One region of the Vibrio rotiferianus genome, then DNA from elsewhere that is predicted to be linked to it. Evidence: predicted binding sites of a transcription regulator. Region 1 holds the regulator's gene; each other region holds the start of a gene.
What was found. The regulator PurR, encoded in region 1, represses purine synthesis genes. The targets are predictions, from matches to a motif close to TNANGNAAACGTTTNCNTNA.

Region 2: the regulator PurR is predicted to act here: its motif matches at 4,207-4,226, upstream of BSZ04_RS13660 (inosine/guanosine kinase).
Region 3: the regulator PurR is predicted to act here: its motif matches at 4,466-4,485, upstream of glpX (class II fructose-bisphosphatase).
Region 4: the regulator PurR is predicted to act here: its motif matches at 4,218-4,237, upstream of metK (methionine adenosyltransferase).

The regions. Positions count from the first base shown of each region.
Region 1 covers NZ_CP018312.1:1,988,915-1,994,843, reverse strand. Annotated here, with positions in the region: gene glgA (glycogen synthase GlgA) at 1-1,064, shown strand, start outside; gene BSZ04_RS18315 (alpha/beta fold hydrolase) at 1,186-1,989, shown strand; gene BSZ04_RS18310 (putative signal transducing protein) at 2,031-2,348, opposite strand; gene BSZ04_RS18305 (TVP38/TMEM64 family protein) at 2,345-3,040, opposite strand; gene BSZ04_RS18300 (TfoX/Sxy family DNA transformation protein) at 3,158-3,748, opposite strand; cyclic di-GMP riboswitch class I at 3,865-3,955, opposite strand; gene purR (HTH-type transcriptional repressor PurR) at 4,230-5,234, opposite strand; gene torD (molecular chaperone TorD) at 5,682-5,929, opposite strand, start outside.
Region 2 covers NZ_CP018312.1:984,853-990,781, reverse strand. Annotated here, with positions in the region: gene tet(35) (tetracycline efflux Na+/H+ antiporter family transporter Tet(35)) at 1-1,380, opposite strand, end outside; lysine riboswitch at 1,490-1,670, opposite strand; gene BSZ04_RS13665 (H-NS family histone-like protein) at 2,274-2,681, shown strand; gene BSZ04_RS13660 (inosine/guanosine kinase) at 2,827-4,131, opposite strand; gene BSZ04_RS13655 (hypothetical protein) at 4,248-4,517, opposite strand; gene mnmA (tRNA 2-thiouridine(34) synthase MnmA) at 4,706-5,830, shown strand; gene hflD (high frequency lysogenization protein HflD) at 5,841-5,929, shown strand, end outside.
Region 3 covers NZ_CP018312.1:2,835,347-2,841,275, reverse strand. Annotated here, with positions in the region: gene tpiA (triose-phosphate isomerase) at 1-235, opposite strand, end outside; gene BSZ04_RS22325 (5-carboxymethyl-2-hydroxymuconate Delta-isomerase) at 496-843, shown strand; gene BSZ04_RS22320 (DUF805 domain-containing protein) at 906-1,328, shown strand; gene BSZ04_RS22315 (GIY-YIG nuclease family protein) at 1,557-1,847, shown strand; gene BSZ04_RS22310 (DUF3135 domain-containing protein) at 1,841-2,185, opposite strand; gene BSZ04_RS22305 (helix-turn-helix transcriptional regulator) at 2,323-2,937, opposite strand; gene glpX (class II fructose-bisphosphatase) at 3,404-4,411, opposite strand; gene zapB (cell division protein ZapB) at 4,746-4,988, shown strand; gene rraA (ribonuclease E activity regulator RraA) at 5,052-5,576, opposite strand; gene BSZ04_RS22285 (1,4-dihydroxy-2-naphthoate polyprenyltransferase) at 5,652-5,929, opposite strand, start outside.
Region 4 covers NZ_CP018312.1:311,327-317,255, forward strand. Annotated here, with positions in the region: gene rsmE (16S rRNA (uracil(1498)-N(3))-methyltransferase) at 1-271, opposite strand, end outside; gene endA (deoxyribonuclease I) at 418-1,113, opposite strand; gene BSZ04_RS10545 (SprT family zinc-dependent metalloprotease) at 1,263-1,760, opposite strand; gene BSZ04_RS10550 (DUF2189 domain-containing protein) at 1,828-2,625, opposite strand; gene metK (methionine adenosyltransferase) at 2,907-4,061, opposite strand; gene tkt (transketolase) at 4,430-5,929, shown strand, end outside.

The sequences.
Region 1 (5,929 bases):
AACCAGACATCGTACACGCTAATGATTGGCATACGGGCTTAGTTCCATTCCTACTCAAACATCGTTATGGCGACGACGCCTTTTTTGCAAATACTCGCAGTGTAATCTCGATTCATAATGCGGTATTTAAAGGGGTATTTAGTTACGACGATGTTCAGTGCCTCCCTGAATTTCATAGTCGAAACGTACCAGACGCAGCGGTAAGCGCGACACACATCACCATGCTCAAAGCGGGCGTGATGAACGCAGATAAAATCAATGCAGTAAGTCCGACTTATGCAGAAGAGCTTAAGACTGAACTCGGTAGCCATGGCATGGCATGGGAGTTTCAACAACGTGCTGATGATTTAGTGGGCATTCTAAATGGCTGCGATTACAGTGCTTGGAATCCGGAAACAGATCCTAGTTTACCACTGAACTACAAAGCGAATCGGCAAAGTATGGTGCGTGGTAAGAATGCCTGTAAGAAAGCCCTACAAGAAAAGTTGGGGCTTGGTGCGTCAGATTGCGCAATGTTTGGTATGGTGTGCCGCCTCACGCAGCAAAAGGGTGTACATTATTTGCTACCAGTATTGGCAGATTTTCTGAAACACGACGTTCAAGTCGTGGTGGTGGGAACGGGAGACCCTATTCTTGCCGCTCAATTGAAAGAAGTCGCAGCACAGTTTGCAAATAAGTTTGTTTTTGTTGAAGCATACGATAATGAACTCGCACACCTTGTTGAGGCTGGTTCTGATTTCTTCCTGATGCCTTCAGAGTTTGAACCTTGTGGTTTGAATCAGATCTACAGTATGGCTTATGGCACCTTGCCTATCGTTCGTGGGGTTGGTGGCTTGAAAGATAGCGTTAATGACTACGATGTGGACATTGAAGAAGCCACAGGTTTTGTGTTCTATGAGCCGACACCGCAAGCATTGCTGCTGACTATGCTAAGAGCTCTATTGCTCTACGCACAGAGTCCGAACGAAGTAAAGCGTGTTCAGCTTCATGCGATGCAAAGGGATTTCTGCTGGCATAAAGCCGCAGAAGAATATTTGCTGTTGTATAGGTCTGCGTTAAATTAACGCAAAATTTTTAAAAAATGTAACTAAAGGCACCGAATGAGGTGCCTTTATTACCTTGCCCTTATAGAGTGTGGTAGGATTTACTCACTCTTTTTATACAGAACGTTTTCCAGACTGATAAATGACTCAGCCACTTCTATTCCATAAAACCTATTTACACCCTACCAGTAATGAGTGGGTCGTTTTCGTGCATGGTGCCGGTGGCAGTTCTTCAATATGGTTCAAGCAACTTAAGGCTTATAAAGAACATTTTAATTTGGTCTTAATTGACCTCCGAGGACATGGAAAGTCAAACCAGTTAATCAAAGAATTGATGACAAGTCGCTACACCTTTACGGAGGTAACGCAAGACATTCTAAAAGTGTTGGATCACTTGAAGATCCAATCTGCACATTTTGTTGGTATGTCACTTGGAACGATCATCGTCCGTAACCTCGCGGAGCTTGCTTCTGAGCGTGTTCGTTCTATGGTGCTTGGTGGTGCGGTGACACGTTTGAACACGCGTTCACAAATTCTGGTGAAATTGGGTAATTTAGGCAAACACATTTTGCCTTACATGTGGCTGTATAAGTTGTTTGCCTATATTGTGATGCCACAGAAAAATCAGCGTGAGTCGCGTCATCTATTTATCCGTGAAGCGAAAAAGTTGTGCCAAAAAGAGTTCAAGCGATGGTTTATCTTGGCCGCAGACGTTAACCCGTTGATGAAATACTTTAAGGATCGTGAACTCCCGATTCCGACGCTGTATTTAATGGGTGATCGGGATTATATGTTCATCAAGCCAGTTAAGGAGATGGTCGCAGTGCATAAGCAGAGTGTATTACGCGAAATCCCCGATTGTGGCCACGTATGCAATGTAGAAAGACCAGATGATTTTAACCAACATTCCATCGAGTTTATCAAGCAGCAAAGTTTAGCTGCTTAACACAACGCTAGGTCAAAGCAATGGAAAAAGTAGGGGATATATCACTGGTCCCCGATTTGATATCCGCATTGCCAACACGCACCAAACTGCCCCTCATTTATCTCTGAACATTTTGGACACCGCCAATCTCGATAAGTCTGATTTGCTTGTTTTTGGTAATCTTCAACAATAGCAGCAGCTTTCAACTGTTGCTCTGGATGTAAAAGCCAAATATAGGGGTCTGTATCGTCACCAAACGGCAATTCGCCCTTTAGCCCAAACATTCCTTCACCTCGAACTTCACAGCCAATTTGCTCGGTCTTGAGAAGCTCACAGACTATGTGAGCTTCAGCTGGGTTTCTCGCGATGAAGATTTTCATTGAGCGTTTCCATTTTGCTGAACTTGAGTTGGGCGAATCTTACTCATAACCCATTTGGCAATGATTGGAAACAAACCAAGTAAGGCAAATGACGCAAGTACGGTGGGTGACACAATGCCAGAAAGACTATCTATGGTGGCTAATTGAGTACCAGCGTTCAGATAAACTGCTGTACCTGGCAACATACCAACTTGGCTAGTGAGGTAGAATCGTGCAATGGTTATTGGTGTCAAACCCATCAGTAAGTTGATAAGGAAAAATGGGAAGACGGGAATAAGACGTAGTGAGAAGAGATAAAACGAGCCGTCTTTCTCAACGCCTTCGTTGATCGCACCTAGCTTATTACCAAACTTGCCTTGTACCCACTCTCGCAGTAAGTAACGGCTGCTAAGGAAAGCAATGGTCGCACCAATAGTGCTGGCAAAAGAAACCAATAAGAGACTGGTCCAGAAACCAAATAGAGCAGCACCCAGAAGCGTTACTACGGCAGCTCCGGGAATGGAGAAAGCGGTGATAGCTATATACGCAAAGAAATACGTTGCTGCAGCAAATACGAAGTTTTGGCTAATAAAAGCATTCAACGCCTCTTGCTGCGCCTTGGCATTTTCTAGGGTTAGATATTGACCAAAATTCACACCTAAAAAGATAATCGTCGCGAGTAGGATCAGTCCTAAAATCAGTTTCTTATTCATATCTATCATTCCATCTCTGCTTCTTAGATAATAAGACAGAATGGAGTGAGAAAAAATTTCAAAAAAAAACCGCAGTGTAAAACTGCGGTTTATGAATACCTGGAGCTCAAACTTGTATTATGAGAGGTGGTTAATTAGCTCTTCTCGGCGAGACTGAGGAACAACGCTCCAATGAGTACCGTTAATAGCGCCTTCAAGGGCCCACAGTAACTCGATGCTTACAGAAGCGGTATGCGTTTCCTGGATCGCTTTATAGGCGTTTAGCGCACCTTGTTCTTCGAGCTGAGTGACAGAGTCAATACCAGCTTTTTTAAGCATTCTCTCTGTCGCTAGTCTAAGATTCGGTAGGTCTTTTAAACGCGTTGGTTTAGAACTGGCTTGCTGTTCTTTTTCAAGCTTTGCAGTTTCGAGTGAACTTTTGGCTACTTCCACTAAGTGTTGTGGTGTATCCCAAAGGTCTGGTGAAACGGCGTAGTACTTAGTAACAACAGGAAATCCACGCTTCTTGTATACGTAAGGTTTAAGTCCCTGAGTTTCAAAGTCTGAAGATGTCTTTTTATCTGCTCTGATATGAAGCTGGTTGTTAACGACTAATGCAAACATTGTTTCATCAGCAAAAAGGCCAAAGCCGCCAAACATTGAGCGTGACTTGATCGTACCAAGCACCTCAAAAAGCTTCATAGAGTCTTTGAGTATCGGTTTATCCATGATGTGTTATCTCGGTGTAATTTAAATTACGCCACCAAAAATCAGGTCCGAGAGATTAGCAAACGCATGCAGACACAATGTCATTAAAGGGTAAACTCGTCATATGCATACTTGCCATCGGTAACCCCGCTACCATGCTATCTCATGCGATAGTTTAGGCCGGAAGCTTTGCGTCCCACTCTTTAGAGTGGTTTGCCCTGTGCGTGACACTGAGAGCATACTTGCTATATTGGACTAATATCACACTCTGCGTTTATAAATGTGATCTTAGTTCAATTAATAGTTATTTTTTCGTGAGTTAAGTTTCATAGATTAACAAAGTGGTCTACCAGAAAAAGGTCAGTACTAGAGAGTAGAGTGCACGAAGAAATAACAAGCCCGCAAAGTTTTACATACAAACCTGTTGCCGCGGATGAATTGTGAAATAAAAAAGCACCCATGTGGGTGCTTTTATGATGAGTAAACGAGTACTACCTAAAGACTAGTTGAGCTTTCTAACCGTATTTCTAATCACGATCTCTGGCTGCATTTCAAACACTCGTTTTTCGTGTTCTTTATCTTTGATACGCTCTAGTAGGATCTCAAACGCGTTTTTACCCACACGACGTTTTGGTTGGTGGATAGTCGTTAGTGGTGGTGAGAAGTACTCTGCCAGCTCAATGTTGTCATAGCCGATAACAGAAACATCATCTGGTACCTTGATACCGTTCTGCTGAAGGCGGCTCATCAAGCCAAGTGCCATAGTGTCATTGAAACAGAAAACTGCGGTAGGGCGTTTTTCCATTGCAGTAATGTTATCTGCCGCTAGCACAGCGGTATCACATTCAAAGTTGCCTTCAAGAATCCAATCTTCGTTAACCGCAAGGTTTGCTTCTGCCATTGCACGGCGATAACCCGCAATACGCTCTTGGCACGCAGCTTTTTCGAAGTGACCGCTTAAACACGCGATGTCTGTGTGACCATTGTCGATCAGATATTTTGTCGCGATGTAACCGCCTTCTTCTGAGTTATCAATGATCTTGTCTGCTTGTGAGCTTTCTGGACCCCAGTCCATCACAACTTTAGGTATGTCTGAGTGACGATCAAGCATCTCTTTTAGTTCTTCCGTCAGGTCAGAACACATTACTAGAATGCCATCTACACGCTTTTCAGCGAGCATGCGGATGTAGTCACGTTGCTTCTCGTAAATACCGCCCGTGTTACATAGGATAAGAGTGTAACCTTGACGGTAACAGTAGCTCTCAACACCATCGATCACTTCAGAGAAGAACAGGTTGGTAGATTGAGTTACTAGCATACCGATGGTACGAGTTGAGTTGCACTTTAAACTGCGCGCAACGGCACTTGGTGCGTAATTAAGTTCATCCACCGCTTTCATTACTTTTTCTTGAGTTGCTTCTGCAACAAAGCGAGTTTTATTAATTACGTGCGAAACCGTAGTGGTAGAAACGCCGGCTAAGCGAGCAACGTCTTTAATAGTGGCCATAAATGATGTCCTGTATCGAGCTACTGTAAATACCGTAGTGAAGACAACCATACGCTTAGGGTCTTGCGCAAACCGAGCAACTGCGAATAGGGGCATTGCTGAGATATTTGGCAGCGGTTGTTCCGAAATCGGTATAAAAAGGTTTGTAGCAACATTTATCGCTGAGTCTCATATTCCTTTCTTATACTAAGTGAGGAATTGGTCAGCAATCCTGTTAAGAAAACACAAAAACCGCTTTATTTCAGCGGTTTACATATAAATCATATTTAATCGTTTGCGCTCACATTTTAGACTGATGCGGGCAAGCTGGCAATGTTTTAGGTGGTTGTTTTGTGCCTCGGAGGTCACAGTTTAACGGCTAAATGGATTGTATTTCTCTGCGCCAGATTAAAAACAAACGAATAAAATAGGGAGTCTGAATGACAGACTCCCCAAAATAGGCGGCAATTATTCACCAAGAAGGTAGGTGCTGTCCAGTTTACAAAATGCAATTAATAGTTGCGCGACACTAACATAGAAGCCAAATTCATCGAATTGCTTACATTTAGCGGCAAACTGAGGTAGCCATGTCAAAAGGTGTTGCTGGATGAACTCATTTTGCTTTTCGAACGCATCTTCCATGTGTTTTTCCTGCTCGAGTTCATTTGAGCGGATAATCATATTGCCTAAAAAATCTAACTCGACTGCTAAATGAT
Region 2 (5,929 bases), 1.0 Mb from region 1:
AATTGTGGTATCTGAGATAGGTGAACAGTGGTCACCGAATACAGCACCAGCCAGAACAGCACTTAACATTGGTAGCATTAGTGCTACGTCTGTTGCACCAGCCATATCACCCGCGATTGGAAGCATGATCCCGAACGTACCCCATGAGGTGCCTGTTGAGAATGCCATTAGACCAGAAAGCAAGAATAGGATAACCGGCAGCCAATGAGGGTTAATGTTACCTTGCGCCATTGTCGATAGGTAAGAACCCGTCTTCATGTCACCGATAACAGAGCCGATAGTCCATGCGAAGACAAGAATTAGGATCGCACCAAACATCGATTTAGCACCAATCCAAAGTGTGCGACCAATCTCTACCATTGGAATGCCTTGTTTAAACACAGTAAACAGTGCTACAGCCAGGCCAAGCAAGCTACCGTAGATTAAAGACATACCAACATCGGTGTTCTCAAACGCACCTAGAAGAGCAAACTCTTTACCGTCCGCAGCTAGTGCTTGACCACCGGTGTAAAGCATAGATGCTATAGTAGCAACGATAAGCGTTACGATTGGAAGCACTAGGTCAGAAACTTTGCCCTTCTCGCTTTCACGAATATCTAGCTCTTCGTTAAGCTCGTGAGCTTCTTGAGTATCGTTTTCTTTATCTTTGTCAAAACCACGGCCTTGAGATGCTGCGATTTCATGGTCACGCATCTTGCCAATATCAAGACCAAACCACGCAACTGCAAATACCATTAGTAGCGCAAAGACAGCGTAGAAGTTCATTGGGATAAGGCGTACATAAGCACCAAGCGCTGAGTACTCCGTGATACCGTGTGACACCAAGATACCACCGATAATCGTAATAATGTACGCACCCCAGCTAGAAGCTGGCATGATCACACACATTGGTGCAGCGGTTGAGTCAAGGATGTACGCAAGCTTGGCGCGAGAGACGTAGAAACGGTCGGTCACTGGGCGAGAGATCGCACCAACAGCAAGACTATTAAAGTAATCGTCGACAAAAATGAATACGCCAAGGAAGGCTGCAAGAAGTTTAGAGCCGCGTTTACTTTTTACTCGTGTTTGCGCCCATTCCGCAAAAGCGCGCGTACCACCAGAAAGTGTTAACAGTGCTGTTGTCATACCTAAAAGGATTAGGAAGCCAACAATGCTCATGTTCCAAGTATTAATACCACCGTCTTCAATAAAGACAGAAGAAACTTGAGAGCTAACATAACCTACCGTGTTACCGATAGACCAATCGTTAAGTAGCACCGCACCCAGTACGATACCAACACCAAGAGAAACTAAAACACGTCGAGTTAGAATCGCCAGCGTCAGTGCGACAATAGGCGGTAATAACGAAACAGGAGAATGTGCAAAATCTATTAAATTCATGATCTTCAAAAACCAAAGTTTGGCTAGAGATCTACTGCAGACAAGTCACGTAGCATACGGTACGTGCTCATGTTGAACTTAGCGACAGGGAAGCGAACACTCCACCCAACCCTACAGTAGCGCTCCATAGTTTAATGTTTATATACTATGGCAGTGTTGCTCCTTTCGGATACAACCCCAGCAAGTGGTTTCGATAGGCCACTTACTTCGGCAATCTTCGCCTTCCACTATTATTCATTGGCATCACCCCAATAATAGCTACTCTTCGAGACTGCGCCTCTACGGCAACAACAAACAATTAACCATTAATTGTACAAATTAACAACATATTGTCTGCAATATTGCATCAGGTATTTGCCATTGTACTCATGAGGACCACCAATGCAACACATCAAACTAAATTAAATCGATAAATAATCGTCACAATGATTTATAAATGAAATGTAACTGAAACATGGATTACGCAACTGCAATCACATTAATTAAATAAATAGAAGTTGACGTAAACACTCTACCTTTAGCACTGTGCATTTAAGCTCATAACATTCGAAAAGGAGCAATTCCCCAAATAAGAGTAAGTCTCATATCGCATATTTAAATTCTATCGGTCATACAGCGGCCTTTCACCTAAAGAATAGATTAACAACTTTATGATTAGAGTGATTCCCGCTGAGTATTAAAGCCAATAATGCTTACTAGGCCAAATAAGTTTGAACTTATATTAAACAGTACGCTCCAATATTGAACTTTTATAGAAAAATTTATTTATTGTTTGCCAACCACGGAAAGATGGCGTTAAATATTAAAGTTTAATATTTCTATTATTTTGTTTGTTTTAATTAATCACTAGCATTATTATTACCAAACACCCTACTTAAAGAATAGGAACAGTTATGTCTGAGCTGACAAAAACACTTCTAAATATTCGTAGCCTACGCGCATTTTCACGTGAGCTAACTCTAGAGCAACTTGAAGAAGCACTAGATAAACTAACTATCGTAGTTCAAGAACGCAAAGAAGCTGAAGAAGCTGATCGCGCTGCACAAGCAGAGCAAGAAGCAAAACTAGCAGCAATTGCAGAACAAATCGCCCAAGATGGTATCGACGTTAATGCACTAATTAGCGCACTATCAGGTGAAACAAAAACAAAAACTAAGTCTAAGCGCGCTCCACGCCCAGCTAAATACAAATATGTAGATACAACTGGCGAAGAGAAAACTTGGACAGGCCAAGGCCGTACACCTTCTGCAATTCAAGAGCAATTGGATGCCGGTAAATCGCTAGATGATTTCCTAATCTAATCTCGACCAACAGTCATACTAAAAAGGCTCCTCTAAGGAGCCTTTTTTTATCTCTTACACATTTGTATTCTTCACTAAACTCAGAAAGCTCAGACAAAAAAGGCGCATAAAAATATGCGCCTTATAAAGTCATGGTGAAGAACGGTTAACGCTCCCAGTACGCCTCTTCTAGGCTATCTTCTCGCTCAGGCAGTCCACGGGATAGACGAGGAGAATGCTGCACTAGCACTTCATAGCTTGCACGGTTCGCGTATTTACATACTTGCGAAAACGAAGAATACGTTAAAAACTGATGCGCATGCTTGCTGGAGTTTGGCACATTTTCTTTGTGGTACTTATTTGCGGCCATATCATGAAGTACTGCAGATAACGCAGCATCACCAGCACCATTGGTATTTTTAATTTTCTCTGGGCCACCCATATAAGGAGAAATATGAGAATAAACTTTAATTGGGTTTACACTTGCATCCTTTTTCGCTGGACGGCTAAATTCGTAGCGGTTAAATTCCGCGATCGAGCCAGGAAGCAATGGAAGTGAAGTTTCGCGCTTAGCATCATCTTCTGTATAACCCGCCATAAACAATCCAACAGGGCCCGCTGTACATAATACAAGATCAGCCCATTCTAATGTTTTATCAGACGCAGCCAATGGATCAGATTCACCAGTAAGTGCCTCTGCTTCATCTTCATTCATTGCCACAACCGATACGTTATCGCGAATAAATTCTTGCCAGAATGTAGGATCATCTTGAATAACGAATTTAGTACCTAGTGTTAATACCACTGGTACGTCGTGTTTCTTCGCGTATTCAATCGCGCGCATGGTTGCTTCAGGCATTGGGTCGCCTTCTTTACAACGCACTAGGTACGCTGTGAGAACCAGAGCAGATGCACTCTTGAAGATTTTCTCAGGAATATTGTCTGGGTGAAGTTGGTTCATTTGGCCTTCGCTGATTGCGAAAGTACGTTCACCGTCTTCAGTAATAAGAGCAAAACAACGACCGATTGCACCTTCAACACCTTGTAGGTAGTTTAAGTCCATACGGCTTGACGTATTACATAGGTAGCGGTAACCGTAGCTACCGATTTTGATATCCTGGCTCATAACGCCTAGAAGTGTAGAGCGGTCATCTGCCAATACAGAGTAGTTATGTAGCGTGTTACCGATCGTACCGCCCGCATACTCATTCGTAATTAGGTTGTCTTCTTTTAGCTGCTGGTAAAGCGCTTCTGCCGTTGCATCATCAATTACCAGCGAGTGTCCCTTACTCAAACCATATTTTTCGATTACATCCGTGGTAACTTTAGCTTCGATATCTACCAACGTCTGATCAATACCGATAATGTGAGTACGCGTCATTTTCTTGCTTTCTTGTGCTTGACTCACTAAAGGGTCGCGAGCATGAACAGGAAAATAATGCTTCGATTTGCGTTGTCCAGGAAATTTCATATTGTTTGTCTGAATAAGGGATGAAAAGGAGAACGGATTCTATACCGCTGTTATAAAAGCAGCAATAAAAGCAATTATAGCAAACGTTTGCAGTCTATTTTTTTCTTTCAGGCTACTTATTCACCTTCCATAAAGCTTAGATCAGGTAATTGCTCCAGGTGCTCGCTATAACGCTTTAAGTTGAACTCCCCTTCATTTTTCATCACGTCAAAAATCTCAATCGACATCGCACACGCCATCATTGCAATCGCGTCTTCACGTGGTGTGCCTGTCATCATTAGGCGCATGAGTGTTTCTTTTACTTTAAGTGGGTTGCTGTCTTCGAGTTGATTTTCGACAATTTCAATCAACTCAGCTTCTTGCATAAATTGGTTTTCTTCGGTCATTTGATTTTTCCTCTTGGATTTTTGCCAACTATGCCATATATACCATCTCTATACTTATGAAATTACCAACTTGCGATTTTGTTGGAGAAAAGTGCAGCAAATCGAAGTGTGATTTCGATCTCGGATCTGTCACCGGCCTGTGGATTCTGGTAGAATCTGCGTCCCGTTTATTTAAGTGGTGTTTAGTAATGTCTGATAACAGCCAAAAGAAAGTCATCGTCGGTATGTCCGGCGGCGTTGATTCATCTGTTTCTGCGTATCTTCTCAAGCAACAAGGCTACCAAGTAGAAGGCCTGTTCATGAAGAACTGGGAAGAAGATGACAACGAAGAATATTGTACAGCAGCAGAAGATCTTGCTGATGCTCAGGCAGTATGTGACAAGCTAGGCATTCACCTACACACCATCAACTTTGCTGCTGAGTACTGGGATAATGTATTTGAGTACTTCCTTGCTGAATACAAAGCAGGCCGTACACCAAACCCAGACATTCTTTGTAACAAAGAAATCAAGTTCAAAGCATTCCTAGAATTCGCTGATGAAGTGCTTGATGCTGATTACATTGCAATGGGTCACTACGTGCGTCGCTCTTTCCCAGAAAACGGTGAAAAGCCACAGATGCTACGTGGTCTAGATGGCAATAAAGACCAAAGCTACTTCCTATACACGCTAAGCCACGAGCAAGTTGCGCGTAGCCTATTCCCTGTGGGTGATCTAGAGAAGCCAGAAGTGCGCCGCATCGCGGAAGAACAAGATCTAATCACGGCGAAAAAGAAAGACTCTACGGGTATCTGTTTCATCGGAGAACGTAAGTTCACAGAGTTCCTTGGTAAATATCTTCCGGCTCAACCAGGTAATATTGAAACACCTGAGGGCGAAGTGATTGGTCAGCACCAAGGCCTTATGTACCACACACTAGGCCAGCGTAAAGGTCTACACATCGGTGGCCGTAAAGGCGGCGGTGGTAACGAAGACCCATGGTTCGTTGGCGAGAAAGATCTTAAACGTAACGTTTTGATTGCCGTTCAAGGTAAAGACCACCCAATGCTGAAATCAGAAGGTCTACTTGCATCACAACTTCACTGGGTAGATCGTGAGCCAATTCGCGATGTTATGAAGTGCACAGTGAAAACTCGTTACCGTCAGGAAGATATTCCTTGTACAATCATCCCTATCGATGATGAAAACATTAAAGTGATCTTTGACGAGCCACAAATTGCTGTGACGCCAGGTCAATCAGCTGTGTTCTATAAAGATGACGTGTGCCTAGGTGGCGGCATCATCGAGCAACGCATTAAATATTCTCAAGCTTAGGAGTCGTTACGTGGCGAATACACTTTATGACCGTACTATCGCTTTTGCAGGTATCTGCCAAGCTGTTGCTTTAGTTCAGCAGGTAGCGAGAGACGGACA
Region 3 (5,929 bases), 850 kb from region 1:
CGCCAGTGAATGCACCGCTGTTGTTTAGGTCAGTGTTTTGTGCACCAAGGATGATCTTGTTACCGCCTTCTGCGATTACACGCTCAGCTAGATCGATGTAAAGTGCTGGTGGAGCTACTGCTACGTCAACACCTTCAACGCCTTCAAGCTCAGCATTAAGACCAGTTAGCAGCTCAGTTACCATTGCTTTGCTACCGTTTAGTTTCCAGTTACCCATCACTACAGGACGACGCATAGGAATATCTCCATATTTATTTCAATTAATGTAAAAAATCTACGTAGGAATATAACAGAATAATGTGAACAGATCATGATTGGCGTCATGTCTTATTCGGCTTTCTTCATCTGGTCGGTGCTGCATTAGTTCTGTTATTTTTGTCAAAAGCAATCGATTGGTGATCGCGTAGACAGAATGATAGTTCATTCCTCGGAAAATGCTGCCTAGATTGGTATTACTGTGGGCTAAAAGTTAGCCGTAACAAGAAAGGAATCAAAATGCCAAACTTAGTTTTAGAATATTCCAACTCGGTGGATGAGCGAGTGAATGTTCAGGGGTTATTGGAAGATCTACATAAAGTCACGCTTGATAGCGGATTATTTGAGTTAGCATCTGTGAAGTCTCGAGCTTTACGTTGCCACAACTGGCTCGTAGGAGAAGAGGGCGATAGTGTCGACTTCATTCATATCAACTTTGATTTGCTGGCTGGTAGAAGTGCCGAGCAAAAACGTGAGCTCTCAAGGGCGTTGATGGTCGTTTTACAAGAGCAAGCGAGTCATGTGCGCAGTTTGACGGTGAATGTTCGAGATATGGATATTGATTGCTTCCAGAAGGTGGTAAATTAACCTCACTAGTTTTATTTGATGCGGCTAAATCTGGTCGCGTTTTCAATATGTTGAGTGTGTCGATGTCGATTAAAGAGTTATTGTTTTCTTTCCAAGGGCGTATAGGTCGTAAAACGTATTGGGTGTGGAATATTATTTATTACATCCTGATTCTGGGGTTTGGCGCTGGCATCAGCAAGCTATTCCCGGCATTTTCTTACATCTTATTGCCAGTGTTTTTAATGATTCTGCTGATCCCTGATTTGGCGATTACAACGAAACGTTGGCATGATCGCGATAAATCTATCTATTGGTTGGCGTTAAACATTCCTTTGATTATTGGACGAGTCGCAACGCCAATGACCAACCCTGCAGCGCAAGAAGCTTCAACACCACAAATGCTAATTGCTTCGGTATCATTGATCTGTGGTTTGTGGATTCTTGTCGAGTGTGGTTTCTTGAAAGGTACCGCTGGTCAGAACAAATACGGACCTGAGCCGGAGTAAGAGCCTTAGGTATCGTACTCGTTGAAAGTAGATTCTTAGTCTCGCTGAGGCTCGCAAGAATGGCTGATTTCTCTTATTTAATAGAAAGTTAAATAACCGTCACTCTGAACAGCGAGGAACGAGCGTGATTCAGAGTCTACTCACCGAGTGCTCCGAATTTGGAGTAAACAGACCGAGCTAGTGAATTACAATGGAAAAGTAACAGTAGATCATTAAGGAGAAAGAGCTATCGACAAGGTACCTTGTGTCTATATCCTAACTTCAAACAACAACGCTGTTCTCTACATTGGTGTTACCAGTCAGTTGCCGCAAAGAATATGGCAGCATAAAAACGGCATAGTAGAAGGTTTTACCAAGAAATATAATGTGCACAAGCTCGTCTACTTTGAGTTGTTTGAAGACATACCGACTGCAATTAGTCGTGAAAAACAACTGAAGCAATGGAAGCGAGAGTGGAAGTTAGAATTAGTGAGAGAATCTAACCCTAACTTTCTCGATATATCCAGTAGTGTTCAGTAAAAATCATTTCGGCCTTTAAATGCGATTAGCTCAACCACATCTGCCTTTTGCGATGGCTCACCATCTCCCTCTAGTGCCTCTCTAAACTTCACCATTTGCTTCTGGAGCTCGTTCATCAGAACGACGTTGGTATGATTGGGGTTCTTACAATTATCAATCACACGATCAATATGGCTTTGCTGAGCCCATAGTCGGTCTTTCATCTGATTCGACGCAGAATCGATCATTTCTTTTGCCATATCATGACGAAATTGTTCAAACGCTTCTGGATCTTTCTCCGCCATTCTCACCATTTCGTCGAAGGGCGGTAAGTGCTGAGTCTTAACTGTATTTGGCATAACTTTACTTCCAATTCCATCTGGAACATTTTTAATGATAGTAAAGTAAGCGTAATTCAGTTCTGGCTGTTGTCAGTGGTAACGTTTAGATGGTCTCAGTTTTAAGACGGGTTGTGTTTGAGGTGTATTGAGTTCATTTACTGGTAGATGCGATATACACAACGTCGTTGACCACTGATGATGTGTTCGGTTCGTTCTATGGTGGTATTGTCACCCAGTAGAGATTGAAAGACATTGAGTTCAGATGAGCACAAACTCGGGCAACGAGTGGCTGCTTTGCAGATAGGGCAATGGTTTTCAATAAGAATAAAGCCGTGTTCATCTTGTTCAAGCTCCGCCATATACCCTTCTTGTTCACGAAGAGACACTAGCGTTCTAAGCTTGCTTTCTAGTGAATCACATTGTTCGATGTGCTGTTGATAGTTCTGCTGGGTAAGCTTTTCTCGCTCTGAGGTCACTTTGTCGAGGCCGTCTTTGCCAAAAATGTGTTCAACCGCTTCGATAAACTGAATGGTGAGCTCGCCATGTCGGTCAGCAAATTGCTCGTGACCTTTTTGTGTCAAAGACCAATGGCGAGTTGGGCGACCAACTTTCACTTTCATATCATACGTGGACAGGATCCCGTCATCTTCCAAGCCTTGCAGATGCTGACGCGCACCCATGGTCGTCATACCCAGCTCAGAAGAGAGTTGTTTTGCTGTGACAGACCCGTCACGCTTAACGATTTGCAAAATCCTATCTACGGTCTTCATATACCCACCTTTATACATCCGTACATATTATGCGCGATAGGGTTAGTAAAGAAAAGTGTTGACTTAATTTGAGTGGGGATTTGTCGGGCCTATGTTCATGCGAACAAATATATATCGTCATTCTGAACAACGAGGAACGAACGTGATTCAGAATCTACATTCCAAGCATTATAGAGGTGATAAAGCTCATAAATCCCAGCGCGCTAATAATAGATCCTTAGTCTCGCTTGAGCCGCTAGGATGACGAATTCTTTTGGTTTATTAGCTTGCTAAAGTAATCGTCATTCTGAACAACGAGGAACGAGTGTGATTCAGAATCTATTATCCGTTGATTCTGTGGTCTGGGGTAGGAATAAAGGCTAAGAGCTTGCTGGAACTAGATTCTTAGTCTCGCTGAGGCTCGCTAGAATGACTTACAAGGAAAGAAAGGCTCCAACTCAGAGTGAGTGGGAGCCTCGAACAATACTTAAAGAATAATATCTCGCACTTCCGGATCTTTACGCTCTAGGTAGTGCGTAGATTTGATACGGCGGATAGTGCGACAGCGGCCGCGGATCAATAGAGTTTCTGTCGTTGCGATGTTGCCTTGGCGAGAGATGCCTTCTAGTAGGTCACCCTTAGTGATGCCTGTTGCTGAGAACACAACGTTGTCGCTGCGCGCCATGTCTTCCATTTTTAGAATGACATTGGCTTTAACACCCATTTCTTCACAGCGCTGAAGCTCTGCTGCGCCGTAGATGCGGTTTTCTTCCGTATCACCTTTTACTTCGTGGCGAGGAAGAAGGCGACCGTGCATGTCACCGTCTAGCGCGCGGATAACCGCAGCTGATACTACGCCTTCTGGTGCACCACCGATGCAGTACATTACGTCTACTTCGCTGTCTGGCATACACGTTAAGATAGAAGCGGCTACATCACCATCTGGCACTGCGAATACGCGAACGCCCATTGCTTGCATCTCTGCGATCACGTCATCGTGACGAGGTTTAGCAAGAGTAATGACAACAAGTGTATCAAGAGATTTGTTCAGTGCTTTAGCGACGTTTTCTAGGTTTTCTTTGAGTGGTTTGCCAAGGTCGATAACGCCTTTTGCGCCAGGGCCTACTACTAATTTCTCCATGTACATGTCAGGCGCTTTCAAGAAGCTGCCTTTCTCGCCCGCAGCTAATACAGCAAGTGCGTTCGATTGGCCCATCGCTGTCATGCGGGTGCCTTCGATTGGGTCTACTGCGATATCCACTTCATCGCCACCACAACCAACTTGTTCGCCGATGTAGAGCATTGGTGCATCATCGATCTCACCTTCACCAATAACGATTTCACCGCTGATGTCTGTTTTATTCAGTAGGGTGCGCATTACCTCAACAGCCGCACCGTCGGCTGCATTTTTGTCGCCACGGCCTAGCCATTTGTAACCAGCTAGTGCTGCACCTTCAGTAACACGGGAAAATGCCATTGCTAAATCGCGTTTCATGATGTCTCCAAGTAACAGGGGAAGAAGAATTTGCGCGGCGATTCTATCACACCACAAAGTAAACGTTTGCCTTTTTGCTGAGCTTTAACTCTATCTAAGTTGAATTTGATCAATGTAGAGTGACTTTTAGCGCTCATCATGGGCAAAAAAGAGGAGCAAAAATGCTTCGTAGATAAGAAAAGTCAAGGTTTAGTGAGATTGCGCTGATTTTTTAACCGAATGATGCGAAAGATCGAATATAGTAAGTGTTTCTGAACGCTACGCTGAGTAGAATGAAGCTATATTAGATGAACGATGACGATTCATCCCAACCGAATAATCAAGGTAGGCCCAGATGTCTTTTGAAGTACTAGAAAAACTAGAAGCGAAAATTCAAACTGCAGTTGACACAATCACTCTTCTTCAAATGGAAGTTGAAGAGCTGAAAGAAGACAAAGCAAAGCTTGAAACTGAAGCGACTGAGCTTCGTTCACAACGTGAAGAACTTGAGCAAAAATCTCAGCAGGCTCAACAAGAGCACGCGCAATGGCAAGAGCGCATTCGTGCACTACTTGGCAAGATGGACGAAGTGGAATAATCCACTCTGCATCCAGATTCAAAAACACCCGCCATGTGCGGGTGTTTGTGTATTTGAGGCTGGCTAACTTAACTCTTGTTCTTCGTCATCCGCATCTAGTTCAAGATCAATGTTGAGCGGCTCTGGTGAAAGAATAATGCCGGTGCTGTCTGCGTAGATGTAATCTTCTGGTAGGAAGCTGACTCCGCCAAAGTTCACAGGTACGTCAATTTCACCGATACCTTGGTTAGCTGCACCAACAGGAATAGAGGCTAGTGCTTGAATGCCTAGATTCATGTCTTCAAGTTCATCCACTTCGCGGACACACCCGTAAACGACAATCCCTTCCCATTCATTCTCTTCGGCTAGTGTTGCGATTTCTGCATCGATTAATGCTCTGCGTAGAGAGCCGCCACCATCAATCAACAATACTCGCCCGATACCATCTTGCTCTAACGTTTCGCGGATCAGTGTGTTGTCTTCAAAACACTTAATCGTTGTCACTTGTCCTGCGAAGGATGCGCGACCACCAAAGTTACTGAACATCGGTTCAACCACATCTACCTGATCAAGATAGATATCACAGAGTGCTGAGGTATTGTATTCCATAGCGTGCCTTTCTAAACAGAAACTGTTGTCTTTGAGTATATAGAGGCATTAAGTCAATGCAATGACATTCCTTTTTTAACTCACGAGAGTTTGAGCTACCACAATTGTTGCAAACAAAACGTTAGTTACCAGAGAGCATTTGACGACAACGGGCATCATCGGTGCAATTTGTGCTGGTTGCTGCGTTTGCCATACTGCTCTACCGTGCTGCGCGACTACATACACACTGACAAGGAATGGCAGGCTGATCCAAACCGGCTTGCCTTGAATCAGTAAATAGCTTGCAAAAGCTACGAGGGCAGAGCCAAGCAAAATAAAGTGGTATTGCTTCGCTTTACGTTGGCCAAGTCGAA
Region 4 (5,929 bases), 1.6 Mb from region 1:
TGTCGCCACGCGAAATAACCTGACCAAGATGAAGATCAAGTGGTGACTCAATGTCGCTCTCTACGCGTTCAGTGATCTCAACCATTACATTCTTTTTGCTGACTTCGCTGATGACTGCTGGGAATTCTGCGCCGCTACCGTCAAACAGTAGGACTTCTTGCCCTTCTTTCATGCGCAGCACGCGACCAATATGGCCGGCAGCATCTTCGCTCAGAGCAATGATGCCAAGTTGTTGAATGGTTTCTGGATGATAAATTCGAGGGATACGCATAGTGTTTCGATTTCCTGCATACGCGAGTGTTTAGACACTAACATGGATGCTTTCCACCGAAAAAACAAGGGGCAAGAGGCGTTTCCATTGCAGTAAATGACAACGCCTCAAACTACAGAGGTGTATCGCGATAATCGCAAGAAGAATTACAGTGCGCGACAAGCCTCTTGAACGAATGGGTTGTGGTTGCCTTGAATCTTAGCAATGCGCTCATCACGCTCACATTCCCACTTGTCTACAGGGTAGGTTTTGTTCCAAGCACTCATTAACTGAGTTTGTTGTTTCGAAAGTTTGAAGCCGTACTCTTTACTCATGTAGAGGTAAGTACGCGCAATTGAACCACGCGCGCGATCGGGCGGCATGACTTTACGCTGCTTAAAGTTAACTTGCATTTCACAACGACCGTAGCTGACACCGTCCATGCCGTTCCACTGGCTGAAGTTGTAGTTTGAACGGTCGCCGTTTACCTCACCGATAGCCGGAGTCAGGTTGTGGAGATCAGCTTCCATTGATTTGAAAACTTTGTCGTTTCTTGTGCAGTTTTTGCGTCCACCATTTTGCCAACACTGACGCTGGTGGCCGAATTGCCATGCTGGGACAACGTGCTCCCATTCGATGCGTGATGCGCGCTTTTCTTGCTTACGAACTTGGTAGCCACATGAAGCAAGATCCGGTATGCCTTTCTTACCTTGCCATTTGATGTCACAACCACAGTAGAAGCTGGTTGGGTGATCGGCGTAAATTTTTACCGCTTCACGCTTAGCCGCAGAGAAAGAGCTTGGAGGTGCAGCCATTGCCGCACTAGAAAGCACAAGTAGGAATAAAGAGAACAGGTATTTCATGATTAAAGTCTTTATAAAGTATGACTTTATTCATTCTAACACGCATAAATGGGCTTTAGTGATGAGTAAGTTAACAGTAGATCTCGAAAAGCAGTGCTTTGAGATCGAATGTCTCTCTTTCTGGAACAGAAAAGTGGATGCTCGTGGCTTTAGGAGAGCTGCGTGCCAGTAAAGCTAAGTGGTCGACGGCATTTTTGGCATGAATACACCGCTTCTTTACGAAGAACTTTGTTATGGCGACGAATCGATAACGGGTAGGTCATACAGCTACATTGGTATTCAAAGGTTTTACCTTGCACAGAGGCCACATCGAAGCTGTGAGTGGTTTTGGCTGGCACTTTGAACACAGCTTCCATTACGCCTTGCCACTCCTTTCCGTGCGGGCGAACTCGACCGTAGACTTGATAAGTAATGAGATGCGCGACTTCATGTGGGAGCACTTCTTCAAGAAAGGCTTGAGGGTTTTCTTTAAAGAGTTTTGGATTCAATCGAACCTCATTCAGCTGTAAGTAGGCTTTTCCTGCGGCTTTGCCACGTACATTGAAAGTCAGGGATGGAATGGGGAAAGAACGTTGGAAAGCTTGTTCTGCCATGGCGATGCAATCGGCCATCACTTGCTTGGCTTTGTAGCTCAGTTCTATATCCACGATTCACCCCATTTACTCAATAAAAAAGCCCCCGCATTGGCGAGGGCTGGATCATAGCATCAGTTTTCTAAGGCGTGTGTTTTTTCTTAACAGTCGCGTGGTACGCATGCCATGTACCGTAACCTAGGATTGGCATAGTGAAGAGCATACCAATACCGTATGTCGCAAAGCCGATTAAGATGCCGCCACAAATAATGGCTGCCCATACGATCATCGCAGGAATGTTAGATTTTACAGCGTTGAAGCTGGTGAAAACGGCTGTCATCATATCAACGCGACGTTCCATCATAAGTGGAATTGAGAAAGCAGAAATGCTGAACACCACACATGCCAAGACAAAACCGACCAGAGAACCTATAACCAAAAATGGTAGGAATTCAGTAAGTGGAGCACCTTGCACAGAAGGGTATAGAGCGTGAAGTAGTGCGGCGATTCGCATCCAGAAAATCATACACACTGCGAGCATAACGGCGAATGCCCATTGGGAGGTGGAGTTGCGCCCAATGGCTTTCATTGAGTGGAACAAGCTTGGTTTGTGTCCGCGCTCTCTCTCCCAACTTGCGTCATATAAGCCGAGTGCTAGGAATGGGCCGATTAGCATGTAGACAATTAGACTTGGCATCACTACCAAGTGTGTGCCTTGCCATTGCACCAGTAACACAATGCCGATCGCGGCCGCCATAAAACAGATGCCATAAAAGGCACTGATGATCGGCATGCGGACAAAGTCATGCAGGCCTAGAGCGAGCCAATGGAATGGCGCAGAAAGATTCACGGTATTGCATGGAATGGTTCTGGCGTATTCGTTATCTGGAACTTCCTTTCGCTTATTTTGGAAGTCAGATGGATTTACGGTACGAGGCATAACTCCTCCTTGATTTATTCCCACGGTGGCACCTAGGCCATAAAAGATGGTTGGCTGACGTTTTTCATGACTCTGTTTAGCCACGTGAGCCTGCATCACAGCTGTTTACGTTATATACATCGAAAGTGCATTTAACATTATGTTAACTATTGGCGGAGATGGAGCAATTTACAAATAATTGCCGAATTTTTGTTCAAGGAGAAAGAGAAAAAGAATGGACAGGTCTAAAATAAAAAGCCCTCGCCAGAGGCGAGGGCTTTATCGATTCTTGCGTGGCTTGATTACTTGATGCCAGCGAAGTCGCGTAGAAGTTCAGCTTTATCAGTCGCTTCCCATGGGAACTCTTCGCGACCGAAGTGACCGTATGCTGCTGTCTTCTTGTAGATTGGTTGAAGAAGGTTAAGCATTTCTTGTAGACCGTATGGACGTAGGTCGAAGTGTTGACGAACCGCTTCAATGATGATGTCGTGAGATACTTTTTCAGTACCGAACGTTTCAACCATGATAGACGTTGGATCAGCAACACCGATTGCGTAAGAAAGTTGGATTTCACAGCGGTCAGCCATGCCAGCTGCTACGATGTTTTTCGCTACGTAACGTGCTGCGTAAGCTGCAGAGCGGTCTACTTTCGATGGATCTTTACCAGAGAATGCACCACCACCGTGACGAGCTGCGCCGCCGTAAGTATCTACGATGATTTTACGACCAGTTAGACCACAGTCACCCATTGGACCACCGATAACGAAACGACCGGTTGGGTTAATGAAGAAGTTTGTGTCTTTGCTAATCCACTCTGAAGGTAGTACTGGCTTGATGATCTCTTCCATTACTGCTTCACGTAGGTCTGGAGTAGAGATTGAGTCACAGTGTTGAGTTGAAAGAACAACTGCGTCGATACCAACGATCTTACCTTGGTCGTACTGGAACGTTACCTGAGATTTAGCGTCTGGACGCAACCAAGGTAGTGTGCCGTTTTTACGTACTTCCGCTTGTTTTTGAACAAGACGGTGAGAGTAAGTAATTGGAGCTGGCATTAGGATTTCAGTTTCGTTTGTTGCGTAACCGAACATGATGCCTTGGTCGCCCGCGCCTTGCTCTTTAGGATCAGATTTATCAACACCTTGGTTGATGTCTGGAGATTGCTTACCGATGGTGTTTAGAACTGCACACGAGTTTGCGTCGAAGCCCATGTCAGAATGAACATAGCCGATCTCACGTACTGTTTCACGAGTCAATTCTTCAATATCAACCCATGCAGAAGTCGTGATCTCACCACCAACCATTACCATGCCGGTTTTTACGTAAGTTTCACAAGCAACGCGTGCTTTTGGGTCTTGCTCAAGGATTGCATCAAGAACTGCGTCAGAGATTTGGTCTGCGATTTTATCTGGATGACCTTCTGATACTGACTCAGAAGTGAACAGGTGCTTAGCCATGATAGCTCCAATCTTTAGGTTTACTCATGGCTAACTAACGCAAGCTTGCCACGAAAAATACAATACAGTTTGTAGGTGTTTCTACATCTAGACGTCTATTTTAATTTCCCACGGTCGAATTACAAGCTCTTTTTCGATTTGAATTCGTCTAGCTTATTACCCAATCGTTTGCTTTTGATGGGGTGAATTTTTAATAAATTCACCAGTAACTCCAAAAAGATTGAGTTAAAACCGCAAAAATGGTGAGTAAAACGTTTGCAGTCAGATTTTGGCTTTGAGAGAATATTGCCCGCACTTTTATACTCAGCTCGCTAGATGAAAGTGCCCACATTCCTTTATCAATTCGCTTAATGCACTCAGGAGCAGACATGTCTTCTCGTAAACATCTGGCAAATGCAATCCGCGCTCTTAGCATGGATGGTGTTCAACAAGCTAACTCTGGCCACCCAGGCGCACCTATGGGTATGGCTGATATCGCTGAAGTTCTTTGGCGTTCTCACCTAAACCACAACCCAGCTAACCCAGAGTGGGCTGACCGCGACCGTTTCGTACTGTCTAACGGTCACGGCTCTATGCTGATTTACTCTCTACTGCACCTGAGCGGTTACGAGCTGTCTATCGACGATCTTAAGAACTTCCGCCAGCTTCACTCTAAGACTCCTGGTCACCCAGAGTACGGCTACGCACCTGGTATCGAGACAACAACAGGTCCTCTAGGTCAAGGCATTACTAACGCTGTTGGTATGGCTATGGCTGAGAAAGCGCTAGCAGCTCAGTTCAATAAAGAAGGCCACGACATCGTTGACCACTTCACTTACGTGTTTATGGGCGACGGCTGTCTGATGGAAGGTATCTCGCACGAGGCATGTTCTCTTGCTGGTACACTAGGCCTTGGTAAACTGATTGCATTCTGGGATGACAACGGCATCTCTATCGATGGTCACGTTGAAGGTTGGTTCTCTGACGATACACCTAAGCGTTTTGAATCTTACGGCTGGCACGTAATCCCTGCTGTAGATGGTCACGACTCTGAAGCGATCAACGCAGCAATCATCGCTGCGAAAGCAGATCCTCGTCCAACACTTATCTGTACTAAAACTATCATCGGTTTTGGTTCACCAAACAAATCTGGTTCACACGATTGTCACGGTGCACCACTAGGTGCTGAAGAAATCGCAGCAGCGCGTGAATTCCTAGGTTGGGAACACCCAGCATTTGAAATCCCTGCAGACGTATACGCTGAGTGGGATGCTAAAGCGGCAGGTTCTGAGAAAGAAGCTGCTTGGAACGCAAAGTTTGAAGCATACGCAGCGGCTTACCCAGCTGAAGCAGCAGAGCTTAAGCGTCGTCTAAACGGCGAACTTCCTGCAGAATGGGAAGAGAAAGCAAACCAAATCATTGCTGACCTTCAAGCAAACCCAGCGAACATCGCATCACGTAAAGCATCTCAAAACGCACTAGAAGCGTTTGGTCAAATGCTTCCAGAGTTCATGGGCGGCTCAGCTGACCTAGCGCCTTCTAACCTGACTATGTGGTCTGGCTCTAAGTCTCTAGAAGCGAACGACTTCTCTGGTAACTACATCCACTACGGTGTACGTGAATTCGGTATGACAGCGATCATGAACGGTATCGCACTACACGGTGGTTTCGTTCCTTACGGCGCAACATTCCTAATGTTCATGGAATACGCACGTAACGCTATGCGTATGGCTGCTCTGATGAAAGTTCAGAACATCCAAGTTTACACGCACGACTCTATCGGTCTTGGCGAAGATGGTCCAACTCACCAACCAGTTGAGCAAATCGCGTCTCTACGTCTGACTCCAAACATGAGCACATGGCGTCCATGTGACCAAGTTGAGTCTGCG